One region of the Streptomyces sp. VNUA24 genome, then DNA from elsewhere that is predicted to be linked to it. Evidence: riboswitches for the same ligand, from Rfam matches in the RefSeq annotation. Region 1 holds a riboswitch; each other region holds the start of a gene.

Evidence for each region. Region 1 has a riboswitch for cyclic di-AMP ahead of PYR72_RS26235 (M23 family metallopeptidase). Riboswitches for the same ligand answer to the same signal wherever they lie in the genome.
Region 2: another riboswitch for cyclic di-AMP. It lies ahead of PYR72_RS14420 (M23 family metallopeptidase); the one in region 1 lies ahead of PYR72_RS26235 (M23 family metallopeptidase).
Region 3: another riboswitch for cyclic di-AMP. It lies ahead of PYR72_RS20305 (LysM peptidoglycan-binding domain-containing protein); the one in region 1 lies ahead of PYR72_RS26235 (M23 family metallopeptidase).

The regions. Positions count from the first base shown of each region.
Region 1 covers NZ_CP119143.1:6,119,561-6,124,765, reverse strand. Annotated here, with positions in the region: gene PYR72_RS26235 (M23 family metallopeptidase) at 59-1,120, opposite strand; cyclic di-AMP (ydaO/yuaA leader) riboswitch at 1,131-1,292, opposite strand; gene PYR72_RS26230 (PP2C family protein-serine/threonine phosphatase) at 1,556-2,668, opposite strand; gene ribA (GTP cyclohydrolase II) at 2,785-3,444, opposite strand; gene PYR72_RS26220 (MarR family transcriptional regulator) at 3,607-4,200, opposite strand; gene PYR72_RS26215 (dihydrofolate reductase family protein) at 4,250-5,205, shown strand, end outside.
Region 2 covers NZ_CP119143.1:3,458,467-3,463,671, forward strand. Annotated here, with positions in the region: gene PYR72_RS14405 (GNAT family N-acetyltransferase) at 1-1,201, opposite strand, end outside; gene PYR72_RS14410 (HPr family phosphocarrier protein) at 1,392-1,673, shown strand; gene PYR72_RS14415 (GntR family transcriptional regulator) at 1,852-2,556, opposite strand; gene PYR72_RS14420 (M23 family metallopeptidase) at 2,757-3,545, opposite strand; cyclic di-AMP (ydaO/yuaA leader) riboswitch at 3,559-3,728, opposite strand; gene PYR72_RS14425 (pitrilysin family protein) at 3,943-5,205, opposite strand, start outside.
Region 3 covers NZ_CP119143.1:4,796,747-4,801,951, forward strand. Annotated here, with positions in the region: gene PYR72_RS20295 (sigma-E factor regulatory protein RseB domain-containing protein) at 1-200, opposite strand, end outside; gene PYR72_RS20300 (polyprenyl synthetase family protein) at 1,040-2,050, opposite strand; cyclic di-AMP (ydaO/yuaA leader) riboswitch at 2,819-3,024, shown strand; gene PYR72_RS20305 (LysM peptidoglycan-binding domain-containing protein) at 3,029-3,781, shown strand; gene PYR72_RS20310 (Cof-type HAD-IIB family hydrolase) at 3,898-4,704, opposite strand.

The DNA.
Region 1 (5,205 bases):
CGAACGCCGCGCGGTCCTCACGGACCCACGCGGCGTCGTCGTTCGTCGTCCGACCGCTCTACGGGGTCAGGCCCTTGCTGCGCAGCCACGCCGCCGGGTCGATGCCGTTGGCCGAGCCGCCGGTGTGGACCTCCATGTGGAGGTGGGCGCCGGTCACGTTGCCGGTGGCGCCCACGCGGCCGATGACGTCGCCGGTGGCGACCTTCTGGCCGACGCTGACGCCGATGGAGGACTGGTGGGCGTACCAGATCTCGGTGCCGTCATCGAGGGTGAGGACGGTCTTGTAGCCGTAGGAGCCCTCGTAGCCGGCCTGGGTGATCGTGCCGCTGCCGACGGCCTTGATCAGGGTGCCGGTCGGGGCGGCGAAGTCGAGGCCGGTGTGGTAGCCGGAGGACCAGTAGGGGCCGGCCTGGCCGAAGGTGGAGGTGAGGGTGTAGGAGGAGGTGGGCAGCGTGAACTGCGTGGCGAGGGAGGCCAGACGCTCGGCCTCCTTCTTCGCCGCGGCCTCCTCCGCCGCCTTCTTCTTGGCGGCGGCCTCCTTGGCCTCGGCTTCCTTCTTCTCCTGGGCGGCCAGCTCGGCGGCCTTGTCCGCGGCGGCGGTCTGGGCGGCCTCGGCGGCGGCCTTGTCGAAGGCGTCCTGCTGGGACTCGGCCTGGGCGATGATGCGGGCGCGCAGGGCCTCACCGGCGTCCGCGGTGCCCTGCTGGGCCTCGGCGGGGGTCAGGCCGGCGCTGCTGAGCGGCGTCCTGGACGCCTCGGGCTCCGGCTCCTCGGCCTCGTCCTCGAAGACCGAGCCGACGTTCGGCATGTCGGGCATCGAGATGGACACCGGGGCCTTGCCGGACTGCGCGCTGGCCATGCCGGCGCCGCTGACGGCGGCTATGACACCGACGCCGAGGACGGTGGAGCTGCGGCCGAGACCGCCACGGGCGAGTACACCGGTCTTCTTGGCGACACGGTGCCGGCCGCGAGCGGGGCGCAGGGTGTCCTCGCTGGGATTCCACTCCTGCCAGGGGCCCTCGTTGTCGCTGTTGTAGCTGCCGTAGCCGAACGTCCGGCTCTCGCCTTCGCGTTGGCTCGGCACGACTGGGGCTTCGGTCGCGGACCGGTTCGACGCCACGTGGGCGTACTCCTTCCTTCCTCCTCGCCTACCGGGTTAGCTGACGGGTTCGGAGCAGGAAGGTCTCCTACGCGCGTAAACCGGTCGTGCGGACTGCCACGACGGTCTCCGTGCGATTCACCCCAGGGTGGTGGTTCCCCGGTTCCCTTGCGGGATTCGGCGCGTGAGCACGGAGCCGTCTCTTGTGACGGCTGGGACGACCGCGCTGCGTTATCGAACGTTAATAGACGTGAGTACTCCATTCCAAGCTGTTCTGAATGATCGTTCCGGCCCCTCTGCTGGACTTTACGGGTCATGAGGGGTTTAAAACGGGCGAGTTGACTTGCCTCAGGAGTAACAAAAGTTCTGACGGGACATCAGCACGTCTACGGAGAACGGTCGAACAGCCACGCTGGGTGATATAGAGGCGGTCACCGGCCCCGCACCCGCCCGCGGTCACGGCCGGCGGACCGCCAGCAGGGCCATGTCGTCCGTCGTACCGTCCCCCGTGTGCCGGCGCACCTCGTCCGCCAGGGTCGTCACCAGGGAGCGCGGCGCGGAGAAGACCCGCCCGGACAGACGTTCGATCGGATCGTAGAAGACACCGCACGCGTCCCGCGCCTCCGAGAGCCCGTCCGTGTGGAACAGGAGCGTGGCCCCCCGCGGAAACCCGGCCTCCTCCGCGCGGTCGGGCCAGGCGCCCAGGTCCTCCATGCCCAGCGGGAGGGCCGGCCGCGGCGCGTCCAGGGAGCACAGGGTGCCGTCGGCGAGCAGCAGGAGGGGGGAGGGATGCCCCCGGTTGACGATCCGGGCGCGCCCGGCCCCGTGCGGGAACTCCGCCAGCACGGCCGTCACGAACCCCTCGTACTCCACCGCCGCGTCCCGCAGCGCGGCCTCCCGCCTGGTCGCCTCCCGGGCCAGCGCCCGCTCCAGCCGTTGGGCGACCGCTTCGAGCGTCGACTCCTGCTCGGCCGCCTCCCGGAACGCGCCGATCAGCACCGCCACCGCCGACACCGCGCCGAGCCCCTTGCCGCGCACGTCGCCCACGATCAGCCGTACGCCGTGGGGCGAGTCCTGCACCGCGTACAGATCGCCCCCGATCGACGCCCCCGCCTGCGCGGCCTCGTACCGCGCGGCGATCTCCAGCCCGCCGATCCGCTCCTGCGGCACCGGCAGGACGGCCCGCTGCGCCGCCTCGGCGATCTCCCGGGCGGTGGCGAGCCGGGCGTCGCTGCGGCGGACGAGACGGTTGATCAGTACGGCCAGTACGGCGACGGTGACCACCGTGGCGATCTCGGTGATCGCGTCCACCTGCCCCGTGTCGCCGTAGTAGCCGCGCACGGCGCTGACCCCGGAGATCGAGACGATCCCGGTGATCACCGTGCCGTGCAGCGAGAAGAGCGGGGCCGCCACCAGGGGCGCGGCGGTGAAGAAGGGGACCGCCGTGAACTCACGCGGGGTGAAGTGGTCGTAGAAGAGTCCGACGGTGATCAGCAGGGCCGGGACGGCGCGTGTGAGCGTACGGAGGAACGAGAACCGCCGCCCGACCGGCTCCCTCACACCCGCCATCCGTTCTCCGTGCCCACGGAAACAGGGTTTCCGTGGGCGGGGCGCGGGGCCAGTCGGCGGGGCCGAGTGGGCTAGGGCCCTTCTGACGGAGGGCAGGGGAGCGACCCTCGCCGGGGTCAGCCCGCCGTCACTCCTGCCAGTCCCGTCAGTCCCGTCAGCTCCGGCAGGGGGAGCGTGTGCTGGGTCTGGAGGACCTTCGCGCGCAGGTAGCGGACGTTGTGGGCGGTGGTGAAGACACCGGTGGGGACGCGGTGACGGACGCCCACGCCGAGGTCGCGGAGCTGCTGCGCCTTGTCGGGGTTGTTCGAGAGCAGGTCCAGCTCGTCGATGCCGAGGGCACCCAGCATCTGGGCCGCCGCCGTGTAGTCGCGGGCGTCCTCGGGCAGACCGAGGGCCGCGTTGGCCTCGTAGGTGTCGAGCCCCTGGTCCTGGAGGGCGTACGCGTCGAGCTTGTTGTAGAGGCCGATGCCCCGGCCCTCCTGGCGGAGGTAGAGGAGGACGCCACCGCGTTCGGCGATCCGCTCCACCGCCTCGCGCAGCTGCGGACCGCAGTCGCAGCGTGCGGAACCGAAGACGTCGCCGGTCAGGCACTCGGAGTGCAGCCGGACCAGGGGGTCCGTGCCGGGGGCGGGGTCCCCGAGGACGATCGCCAGGTGCTCCTGGCCGTCGACCAGGCCGTGGAAGGTGACCAGTTCGGCGTCGACGGCGTAACCGTCCTGGAAACGCAGCGGCACCCGGACGCGGGCACGCGGGGTGGCAGCGGGAATGTCGGGCATGCGGGTTCTCCGGTCCTGGTGCGGGGTGTCGTTGTGCTTCAGTTTTGAAGCACAACGCTCGGAGTGACTCTAACCCGTGCTTCAAATTTCAAGCAACTGATTTGGGGGTACGTCACATTCCCGTCATGCGCCGCGAGGCCATGCGCCGGTGCCGCACGCCCCTCAGGCGCGGTCCCGCTCGCCCGACCCGCCCGGGTCCCGCTCGCCCGACCCGCCCGGCTCGCCCTGCTGCCCCTGCTGGCTCGACGGGCATGCGCGGCGGCGCCACGGGAGGTCGTCCGAGCCGGGGGCCGCGAGGGGGCTGCCGCCCTGGATCGCTGCCGCGATGGCCCCGCAGATCTCCTCGAACTGGCTGATCTGCTCGGGGGCGAGATGGTCGAAGACGGCCCTGCGCACCGTCTCGACATGCCCCGGCGCCGTGCGCTCCAGCAGGGTCATGCCCTCGTCGGTGAGCACGGCCACGCTGCCGCGCCTGTCCCACGGGCAGTCCTCGCGCCGCACCAGGCCGTCCTTCTCCAGCCTGGTCACGACGTACGTCAGCCGGCTGCGCGTGATCTTCAGGCGCTCGGCGAGTTCGGTCATCCGCATGCGGCGCTCCGGCGTCTCGGAGAGCGCGGACAGCATGGAGTAGTAGAGGTGCGGCAGGCCGGCCTCCTGCTGGAGCTGGCGGTCGAGCGCGTCCTCCAGAAGGGAACTCGCGGCCACGTAGGCGCGCCAGGCACGCTGTTCGTCGGGGGTGAGCCAGCGGGTCGTCATACGTACAGTGTAGGTATTGTTTAAAACTTGAACCAAGGGAGCGCGTCCCATGCCCCAGCCCTACGTCCTGTTGTCCGCCGCCGTCTCCCTGGACGGCTTCCTGGACGACACCGGACCCGAGCGGCTGCTGCTGTCGAGCCCGGCCGACTTCGACCGGGTCGACGAGGTGCGCGCCTCCGTCGACGCCATCCTGATCGGCGCCGGCACCCTGCGCACCGACAACCCCCGGCTGCTGGTCAACTCCCCCGAGCGGCGCGCGGCCCGTGTCGCCGCCGGGCTGCCCGAGTACCCGCTGAAGGTGACGGTCAGCGCGTCCGGCGATCTCGACCCGGCGGCACGGTTCTGGCACACCGGCGGCGAGAAAGCCGTGTACACGACGGACAAGGGCGCCGACCGGCTGCGCGGGCTGGGCCTGCCGACGGGACCGGACGGCGTGACCGTGGTCTCCGTCGGCCCCGAACTGGAGTGGACGGCCGTCCTGGACCACCTCGCGGACGTGTGCGGCGTGCGGCGCCTCATGGTGGAGGGCGGCGGCCTCGTGCACACCCAGCTGCTCCGGCAGGACCTGGCGGACGAGATCCAACTGGCCGTGGCACCGGTGTTCGTGGGGGAGGCGGACGCGCCCCGGCTCTTCGGGACGGGCGCGTACCCCGGGGGGCCGAGGAGCCGGCTCCGCCTGCTGGAGACCCGGCCGGTCGGCGACATCGTCCTCATCCGCTACGCCCCCAGCGTCCCCGGCACCGGACGGGACGTCTCCCCCGCCGACCGCCACTGGCTGGATCTGGCCTGCGAACTGGCCGCCGCGTGCCCGCCCTCGCGGACCGCGTTCAGCGTGGGGGCCGTGGTGGTCGCCGAGGACGGTACGGAACTGGCACGCGGCCACTCCCGCGAGGGCGGCGACCCCGTGGTCCACGCCGAGGAGGCCGCCCTCGCCAAGATCGACCCCGCCGACCCGCGCCTGGCCTCCGCCACGGTCTACAGCAGCCTGGAACCGTGCGCCCGCCG
Region 2 (5,205 bases), 2.7 Mb from region 1:
CGGACGACACGAACGTGGAGACGCCCGTGACACCGGTGACCCCTCCCCCGCGCCGGTGCAGCCGGGACAGCAGCGCGATGCCGATGGCGCCGGACTGGGCGAAGAGGCCGATGCGCCCGGAGCGCGGCGCCTCGGGGGCGAGCGAGGCGTTGAGCCGCACGTCCGGGGCGGTGTTGATGATCCCGAAGGCGTTGGGGCCGATGATGCGCATGCCGTAGGTGCGTGCCTGGCGCACCAGTTCGCGCTGGCGCTCGCGCCCGTCGGGGCCGCTCTCGGCGTACCCGGCGGAGATGACGACGAGCCCCTGCACGCCGTGTTCCCCGCACTCGGCGACGACCTCGGGGACGTGTGCGGCGGGGACGGCGACGACCGCGAGGTCGACGGGCTCGCCGATGTCGGTGACGGACCGGTGGGCGGGCACCCCGTCGATGTCCTTCTCGTCCTCGCCGAGGGCCCTGTTCACCGCGAACAGCCGCCCGGTGAAGCCCGCGGCCCGGAGGTTGGCGAGGACGCCGCGGCCCACTCCCCCCGGTGTGCGCCCGGCGCCGACGACGGCGACCGAGCCGGGGGCGAGCAGACGCTGCACGGACCGGGCCTCGGCGCGCTGCTCCCGGGCGCGCTGCACGGCGAGGGAGCGGTCGGTGGGCTCCAGGCCGAACTCCAGGCGGACGACGCCGTCCTCGAAACTGCGCCTCTGCTGGTACCCGGCGTCGGTGAACACCTTGATCATCTTGCTGTTGGCGGGAAGCACCTCGGCGGCGAAGCGTCTGATGCCGCGTTCGCGGGCGACGGCGGCGATGTGTTCGAGGAGGGCGGAGGCGACGCCGCGGCCCTGGTGGGCGTCCTGGACGAGGAAGGCGACCTCCGCCTCGTCGGCGGGGGCGGACGCGGGCATCCCGTCGGGGCCGATGCGGTCGTAGCGTACGGTGGCGATGAACTCGCCGCCGACCGTGGCGGCGAGCCCCACCCGGTCCACGAAGTCGTGGTGAGTGAAGCGGTGGACGTCCTTGGCGGACAGGCGAGGGTACGGCGCGAAGAAGCGGTAGTACTTCGACTCGTCCGAGACCTGCTCGTAGAAGCTGACCAGACGCTCGGCGTCATCGACGGTGATGGGCCTGATGCGTGCGGTGCCGCCGTCGCGCAGCACCACGTCGGCCTCCCAGTGGGCGGGGTACTCGTGCCGGTCCGACGAGGTCTGCATGGGCCCCAGAGTACGGCTCGCGTCCGGCTGTGGCGCGGGGCAGTCTGGGGAAGCACAACAGAAGCGCGAGAGCCGGTTCGTGGCCAGGCCGTGGGCCCGTTCCACTCCGTCGCGCCATATGGGAAACTGGTCTAGACAACCCGGTCCAGACCACTCTGCACCACCCGAGACACCTGAAGGGCAGCATCACATGGCTGAGCGCCGCGTCAACGTCGGCTGGGCCGAGGGCCTCCACGCCCGACCCGCATCCATCTTCGTCCGGGCCACCACGGCCTCCGGTATCCCCGTGACGATCGCCAAGGCCGACGGGAACCCCGTCAACGCGGCCTCCATGCTGGCGGTCCTGGGCCTCGGCGCCCAGGGCGGCGAGGAGATCGTGCTCGCCTCCGAGGCCGAGGGCGCGGACGCCGCGCTCGACCGTCTGGCCAAGCTCGTGGCCGAGGGACTGGAAGAACTCCCCGAGACGGTCTGAACCACCGGGCGACCGGCCGGCCCGAACGGAAAAAGGCCCTGAAAGGCCGGCCGTACACATGTGGAGGGCTCGTCCGATTTATCGGGCGGGCCCTTCGCCTTTTCGTTCCTTTTCCGTTCTGCGGGCAGCAGAAATAATGCCCCACGGAATTCTTGCCTCTTTGTATACGGCTTCCGTGTTAATGCCGCAGGCTCGGCGTGTTTACGGGGTGTTGCGAAGTCCTCACACGGTCCGGGCGGTCGGGCCCGCCGGCCCCGCCCGGAAATCGGAACCGGTGCGCGGCGGTGGCACGCTCGGTGTGCAGGGACGTGATCGTGCGGGCCCGGTCGCTGTCCCCGCGCGCGACGGCGTCCACGATCCCGCCGTGCTCCGCCCAGGACTCCACCGGGTCGGCGGGCGCCTCGACCGCGTACATCCACGCGATCTTGTGCCGCAGCTGGGCGAGTGTCGAGGTCAGGGCAGGGCTGCCGGACGCCTGTGCGAGCGTCTCGTGGAACCAGCCGCCCAGGGAGCGCAGATCCTCGCTGGTGCCCCTCCTGGCCCGCTCCTGGCCCAGCCTGACGAGGCCGCGCAACACCTTGAGGTGCGCCTCCGTGCGGCGCTGGGCGGCCCTGGCGGCACCCAGCGGCTCCAGCAGCATGCGCATCTCCAGCAGGTCGGCAGCCTCCTGCTCGGTCGGCTCGGCGACGCACGCGCCCGCGTGGCGCCGGGTCACCACGAAGCCCTCGGCCTCCAGCGTGCGCAGCGCCTCACGGACGGGGACCCGGCTGACGCCGTACCGGCGGGCGAGCAGTTCCTCGGTGAGGCGGCTGCCGCGCTCGTAGACACCCGCGACGATGTCGTCCCGGATCGCCGTGCATACCGAATGCGCCGGAATACGCATGACCGACCTCCGCCTTAATCCCCGTGAAACGTCGATGATTGACGCGTGTTCCAGCGACTCTATTGCAGCGGGACGGAATTTCCGATGGCGGACCGGAATCCAGGGATATTTTTTGGACAGGAGGCGCGCCACAAGAGGTTCACGCAACGCGAAAGGCCCCGGCTCGTGAGCCGGGGCCTTCGAAGGCGTGGAGCGAGGTGTCAGACGTTCACACCGTGCGCGCGCAGGTAGGAGACGGGGTCCATGTCCGAGCCGTACTCGGCCGTGGTGCGGGCCTCGAAGTGCAGGTGCGGGCCGGTGACGTTGCCGGTCGCCCCGGAGAGGCCGATCTGCTGGCCGGGGGTGACCGTCTGGCCGACGGAGACGCCGATGGACGACAGGTGGCCGTACTGGGTGTACGTGCCGTCGGTCATGCGGATGACGATGTTGTTGCCGTAGGCGCCGCCCCAGCCCGCCTCCACGACGGTGCCGGAGCCGACCGCCAGGACGGCCGTGCCGGTGGCGGCGTGGAAGTCGACGCCGGTGTGGCTGCCGGAGGACCAGACGGCGCCGCCGGCCTTGTAGCCGGTGGAGATGTAGGAGCCGGTGATCGGCGAGACGTAGGTGTTGAGGCGCTCGCGCTCGGCCGCACGGGCGGCGCGGGCCTTGATCTCCTCGCGCTCCTTGGCGGCGGCACGCTCCTGCTCGGCCTTCTCGGCGGCGGCCTTGCGGGCCTCCTCCTGCGCCTTCTTCTTGACCTCGGCGACCTCGGCGGCCTGCTGCTGGGCGGCGGCCTGTGCGTCGACCTGGTCGGCGACCGTGTCACCGAGGACGATGACCTGGTTCAGGCCGGTCTGCTCGACGGCGGGCTCCTCCGCGGCGAGCGCGGGGCCGGCCAGGGTGCCGATGACGCCGGTGGTGGTGAGAGCGGCGACGCCCACGTTCCTCGTGGTCGTGCGCGACACACGGCCGGGACGGCGGTGCTTGCCAGGGGCGCGGGTGAACGCCATGAAGTGGCTGGTCCTTTCCTTCCTTCTCGCCTACCGGGTTAGCTGACGGGTTCGGAGCAGGAAGGTCTCCTACGGCTGCCCCCCGTTTCGCGTGGCTCGCGAAGGGCACCCGATTCACCCCAGGGACTTCGGTGGGTCCCCGGCTCCCCAGGCTCGCGCCTCGGGACTCGGCGATGACTGTCCGGTGCCGCGGCTGCGGCGAACATCTGACGAACAGCCGGACCGACGCTAAGTGGGCCGTCTTCGAAATAACAAACGGATCACAGGATTTGTTAACTACGCCACAGGTCAGACACACAACCTCCGCCATCAAACGGACAAAAGTGGGCCCTGGTGACTCTTCCGTCACCAGGGCCTCACTCGTGCGTGTCCTGCCGTCCGGTATCTCCCCGGTTCCCTACTCGGCGGGTACGACGGTGACTTCGCCGATTCCGAGGGCCCTGACCGGCTCCTCGATCTGCGCGGCGTCCCCGACGAGGACCGTCACGAGGCGGTCCACCGGGAAGGCGTTCACGACGGCCGCGGTGGCCTCCACCGTGCCCGTGGCGGCGAGTTGGCGGTACAGCGTCGACTGGTAGTCGTCCGGCAGGTACTGCTCGACCTGGTCGGCCAGCGTGCCCGCCACGGCCGCGGCCGTCTCGAACTTGAGGGGGGCGACCCCGACGAGGTTCTGCACGGCCACATCGCGCTCGGCGTCGGTCAGCCCCTCGGCGGCCAGGGTGCGCAGCACCGTCCACAGATCGTCCAGCGCCGGGCCGGTGTTGGGCGTGTCGACGGAGCCGCTGATGGCGAGCATCGCCGTGCCCGAGCCGTCCGGGGCGGAGCGCAGCACCTGGCCGAACGCGCGCACGCCGTAGGTGTATCCCTTCTCCTCCCGCAGGACGCGGTCCAGCCGGGAGGTGAGGGTGCCGCCGAGGCAGTAGGTGCCGAGCACCTGGGCCGGCCACACACGGTCGTGCCGGTCGGCGCCCACCCGGCCGATGAGCAACTGGGTCTGCACGGAGCCCGGGCGGTCCACGATGATCACGCGCCCGGTGTCGTCGGCGGTCACCGCCGGAACGACGCTGGGCTTGGCAGGGGAGCCGGTCCAGGCGCCCAGGGTGTCCCCCAGCAGCGTGCCGAGGTCGACCCCGGTGAGGTCGCCGACGACCACGGCGGTGGCCGTCGCGGGGCGCACGTGCCGCTCGTAGAAGGCGCGTACGGCCGCGGAGTCGATGCCCTCCACGGTCTCCTCGGTGCCCTGGCGGGGCCGCGACATGCGGGACTCGGCCGGGAACAGCTGCCGGGAGAGCTCCTTGGCGGCCCGCCGGCCCGGGTTGGCGGTCTCGTGCGGGATCTCGTCGAGCCGGTTGGCCACCAGACGCTCGATCTCGCCGTCGTCGAACGCGGGAGCCCGCAGGGCGTCCGCGAGCAGCCCCAGGGCCTTCTCCAGCCGCGACACGGGCACTTCGAGGGACAGGCGTACGCCCGCGTGGTCGGCGTGCGAGTCGAGGGTGGCGCCGCAGCGCTCCAGCTCGGCCGCGAACTCCTCGGCCGTGTGCTTGTCGGTGCCCTCGGAGAACGCCCTGGTCATGATGGTGGCGACGCCGTCGAGGCCGGCCGGCTCCGCGTCCAGGGGCGCGTCGAGGACGACCTCGACGGCGACGACCTGCTGGCCGGG
Region 3 (5,205 bases), 1.3 Mb from region 1:
ATCTTCGGCAGATCGGGGTCACCGGAGCCGGCGAAGGCCGGGACGAGCCCGATGGTCGCGGCGGCGACGCCCAGCACGGTGACCGGGACGACGTACCGCGCGGCCTTGCGTCGCCGTGCCGAGCGCGTCTCCTCGGCCTCGGCCGCGAGCACGGCGGCGTCGCCGGACCGGGCGCTGTCGTCGGTTTCGTACGGTGCCATGTGTGCCTTACCTCCGTCGTCGGCGGCGGCATCTTCTAGGAGCCGCCATTCTCACCCGAATCGGTGAGGAGTGGTGATACCCATCTGACCAAATCGGCCGGGGAGAAGCGTCAGACTCCGGGCTCAACTCGGCGTACTGCTACGGGATGACACAACGCGTCCGAACGTCCACCCGACCCGTAGGGGTCGTGCGGGACGGACGGCCGCCGGGGGTGTGGTCGGAGTACCCCGACACCACCGGCCCACGCCTGCCGCCCCGCACGGGCGCGGGCGCCCGGGGGACAACAGCGGGCCCGTACCGGTCAGGGGCACCGCCGGGCCTACGACGGGTGCGGGGCCCGTTGGGGGGTGGGGTGCCGAGGACGGGCCGGGCAGCGCAGGACAGGACAGGGCGGGGCAGGGCAGGGCAGGGCAGGGCAGCGCAGGGCAGCGCAGGACAGGGCAGCCGGGAGGTGTACGCGATGTAGTCCTGCGGGACGAGGCAGGACCGGGCCCGGCAGCCGGGCGGCCAGGGGCCCGAGGTGGTCGACCGCGCACGTCTCTCACGCCCGTCGGCGGCCAGCGGCCGACCGGCATGGGTCCAGGAGCCCGGCCACCGACCCCACCCCGCACCCCGCGCACCGCGAACCGGCGACGACCGCCGCACCCCACCGGGGCCGGCCCCGACAGGCCCCGCCCTCGCGCAGGCCGGCAGCGAAGCCAACCGACCCGGTGGCCCGCAGCGAAGCCAACCGACCCGGCAGCCCGCAGCACAGCCAACCGACCCCGTGGCCCGCAGCGAGGCAAACCGCCCCGGTAGCCCGCAGCACAGCCAACCGACCCCGTGGCCCGCGGCGGGGCTAACCGGCCCGGTGCACCACCGCGTCGCACAGTTCCACCAGGGCCGCCTTCGCGTCGCACTCCGGGAGCGGTGCCAGGGCGGACCGGGCCTCCTCGGCGTAGCGGACCGTGTCGCGGCGGGCCTGCTCCAGCGCGGGGTGGACGCGGAGGCGGGACAGGGCCTCGGCGAGGCGGGCGTCGTCGGTCAGGTCGGAGTCGAGCAGCTCGCACAGGGCGATGTCGTCCGGCAGCCCCAGCCGCCCCGCCCGCTCGCGCAGCCGCAGCACCGGCATGGTCGGCACGTGCTCGCGGAGGTCCGTGCCGGGCGTCTTGCCGGACTCGTGGGAGTCGGAGGCGACGTCGAGGACGTCGTCCGCGAGCTGGAAGGCCACCCCGAGGCGCTCCCCGTACTGGGTCAGCACGTCGACCACGGTCTCGTCGGCGCCCGCCATCAGCGCGCCGAGCCGTCCGGCGACCGCGACCAGCGAGCCGGTCTTGCCGCCGAGCACGTCGAGGTAGTGGTCGATCGGGTCGCGCCCGTCGCGCGGCCCGGCGGTCTCCAGGATCTGCCCGGTGACCAGCCGCTCGAACGCCTCGGCCTGGATGCGGACGGCATCGGGACCGAGGTCGGCGAGGACGTGCGAGGCGCGGGCGAAGAGGAAGTCGCCGGTGAGGACGGCGAGGGAGTTGTCCCAGCGGGCGTTGGCGCTCGGCACGCCCCGGCGCACCTCGGCCTCGTCCATCACGTCGTCGTGGTACAGCGTGGCGAGATGGGTCAGCTCGACCACCACCGCCGAGGGCACGACACCCGGCGCGTAGGGGTCGCCGAACTGCGCCGCGAGCATCACCAGCAGCGGGCGGAACCGCTTGCCCCCCGCGCGCAGCAGATGCTGGGCGGCCTCCTGGATGAACGGGACCTCGCTCTTGGTCGCCTCCAGCAGACCCTCCTCGACGGCCGCCATTCCGGCCTGGACATCGGCTTCGAGAGCCTGGTCCCGCGCGCTCAGCCCGAACGGCTCGACGACGGTCACGAGGGTTCTCCTGTCTGCTGACGTCTGATGACGGTCACACGGTCGGTCTAGGTCGCTCTCACGGTCGATGACACGGTTTGTCGATCTGTCGCTGTCATCACCCGAGTCAGCGTATCCGGTCACCTTTCGATCACCGCGAGCGCCCACGGCTTCGCCTGGAGTGGTATGGGACCGCACTCCTCCCATTCTTGATCAACTCATACACGCCGATATCCATCGACGCGCGTGCCGCACCCGTCCGCGCCCACCCGCGCGCCCGCCCACGCCCGGGCCCGCACCCCTGCCCGCGCCCACCCGCGACGCGTACCCGTTCTCCCCCGCGGAAACGCCTCCGCGCCCCGACCGCACCTCCAGCCACACCTCCAGCCACACCTCCGGCCGGCACCCCCGCCGCCCCCGGCCCGCCCCGGACCCACCATCCCCTTCACCACACGTCCCGATTTCGCCCCTTTTGAACCTGCCCCTCCAGGTCCGAGTTGACCGATTTACCACTTACCGTCATTTCACCCGACTCCTCCCGTGAGTTGAGTCACCAGCCCTCTCCGGCCCGCCACGCGACGCCCGCCCGCCATGCCGTCGACTTTCCCTTTGCGGTAGGCAAGTTGAGCCAGGAGACGAAGAGCCGATCTTGGGTCGAATCGCAGCAAACTCAAGGTCAACTGGACCAAAGCGCCAAACCAGGACTTGTTCCGATCGTGTGCTCTCGCATACGTTCACACCTCGTCCGGACGGACCGCCGAATCCTGCCGCCGCCCCGGACTCCCCACCCATCACCACTCATCCACGCACGGCAGGAGCGGGGGACCCAGGTAAGCCGTCGGTCCGAAGAACCCCCTTCGGACCGGCTAGGGGTGAAGCCACGCGCAGTACGCCCAGCGGACGCCGCACGCACAGCGGCCGCCGGGACGACGTGCGAGGCCGGGCATCTCCAGCCCGAACCCGACAGCTCACCTCGCAGGCGACGGAGAGGAATTCAGCATGCCCGCACAAGGCAAACACCGTCGTCCCAGAAGCAACGCGCTGACCCGTGGCCTCCTCGCCGCCGGCACCGGCGGGGCCGCGCTGGCCCTTCCGCTCACGGTCGCCACGACCGCGAACGCCGCCGCCCCGGCCCAGGCCGCCGCCTCCGTGCAGTCGGCCCCGCAGGCCGCGCCCGCCGCGGTGGTGCCCAAGGCCACGACGTACACCGTGGTCTCCGGCGACACGCTCTCCTCCATCGCCCGCAAGCACCACACCAAGGGCGGCTGGCAGCAGCTGTACAAGAACAACCGCGCGGCCATCGGCGACAACCCGGCGCTGATCCGCCCGGGCCTGAAGCTGAAGCTGAACGGCACCAAGCCGGCCGCGGCCAAGAAGGCGTCGACCGCGTCCAAGACGTCCACGGCCACGCAGGCGTCGGCCAAGACCTACGCGAACAACCTCGACGGCTGGATCCGCGAGTCGCTGGACATCATGGCGCAGAAGGGGATCCCCGGCACGTACAACGGGATCTACCGCAACGTCATGCGCGAGTCCTCGGGCAACCCGCTGGCCATCAACAACTGGGACTCCAACGCCGCCGCGGGCACCCCGTCGAAGGGCCTCCTCCAGGTCATCGACCCGACGTTCGCCGCGTACCACGTGTCCGGCACCCCGTACGACCCGTACGACCCGGTCGCGAACATCACGGCGGCGTGCAACTACGCCGCCGACCGGTACGGCTCGATCGACAACGTCTTCGGCGCCTACTGAGCCCTGCGGCTCATCCGCTCCATCTGCTCCATCTGCTCCATCTGCTCCATCTGCTCCATCTGCTCCATCTGCTCCATCTGCTCCCCTGGGCCGGCGGGCCCAGGGGAACAGCCCGTTCACGGGAAGAGCCGCTCCAGCACCACCGCGATGCCGTCGTCCTCGTTGGAGAGGGTCACCTCGTCGGCGACGGCCTTGAGTTCGGGGTGGGCGTTGGCCATGGCGACCCCGTACGCGGCCCAGTCGAACATCGGGATGTCGTTGGGCATGTCGCCGAAGGCGATGGTCCGGTCCGCGGTCAGCCCGAGATGGTCGGCGGCCAGGGCGAGGCCCGTCGCCTTCGTGATGCCGCACGGCTGGAGTTCGACGGTGCCGGGCCCCGACATGGTGACCGTCGCCAGCGAGCCGACCGCCATCCGCGCCGCCGACGCCAACTCGTCGTCCGACAGATAGGGATGCCGCAGCAGCACCTTGCTGATCGGCTCGCACCACAGGTCGTCCCGGCGCGGCACCTGCACCGCGGGCAGCGTGGGGTGGGGCATGAGGTAGCCGGGCTCGATCAGGGTGAGGCCGTCGACGCCGTCCTGGTCGACGGCGGCGTACACCTGCCCGACCTCGGCCTCGATCTTGCCGAGCGCGGTCTCGGCGAGCTCGCGGTCCAGGGTGACGGACCAGAGCAGCCGGTCCGCGCCGTGGTCGTACAACTGCGCGCCCTGTCCGCACACCGCGAGCCCCCTGCCGCCGAGATCCTCCAGCAGTGGGCGCACTCTGGGCGCCGGCCGTCCTGTCACCACGAGGTGCCTGGCACCCGCCCCCGTGGCCCGCGCCAGCGCGGCGAGGGACCGGTCGGAGAGCGTGTCGTCATTGCGCAGGAGCGTTCCGTCCAGGTCAGTGGCGATGAGTGAATATGCGGTGGGAGCGGCCATGATCAGAGAATACGGATGCCACACCCCATCGGTTCGACGGTCGCCGGACGACGTCCGGCATCCCGGCCACCGCGACCGCCCCTCGCGTCAACACCCTTTGCCCGAACGGTAGTTCAGCCGACCTGTCTCGGCCTGCGGGTCCGGGCGCCGCCCGTCCGCCGATCCCGCGCACGCACCCCGCGACCGGCCCGCCGCACCCCCGCCGCCGGCGACCTCGCGCAGTTCCGTACGTCCGTACGTCCGTCCGTCGAGCCCTCGCGCCACGACCGGGCCGTTCCGGACGGCGGGCCGGGGCGTCGCCGTGGCCGGTTCCACGGGGGCGCGCCGACGGCCGCCACACCCCGGCCACGCGCCACCACACGCACCCGCGCGCCGGCCCCCCACCCCCGGATCTCGGCCCGCCCGAGTCCCCCGGGGGCCATCAAGGCGGAACCTTTCTCCCCTTCCACTCCCTTACCGGCACATTGCGCACTCTTCAGACACTCCCCGATCTTCGCACCG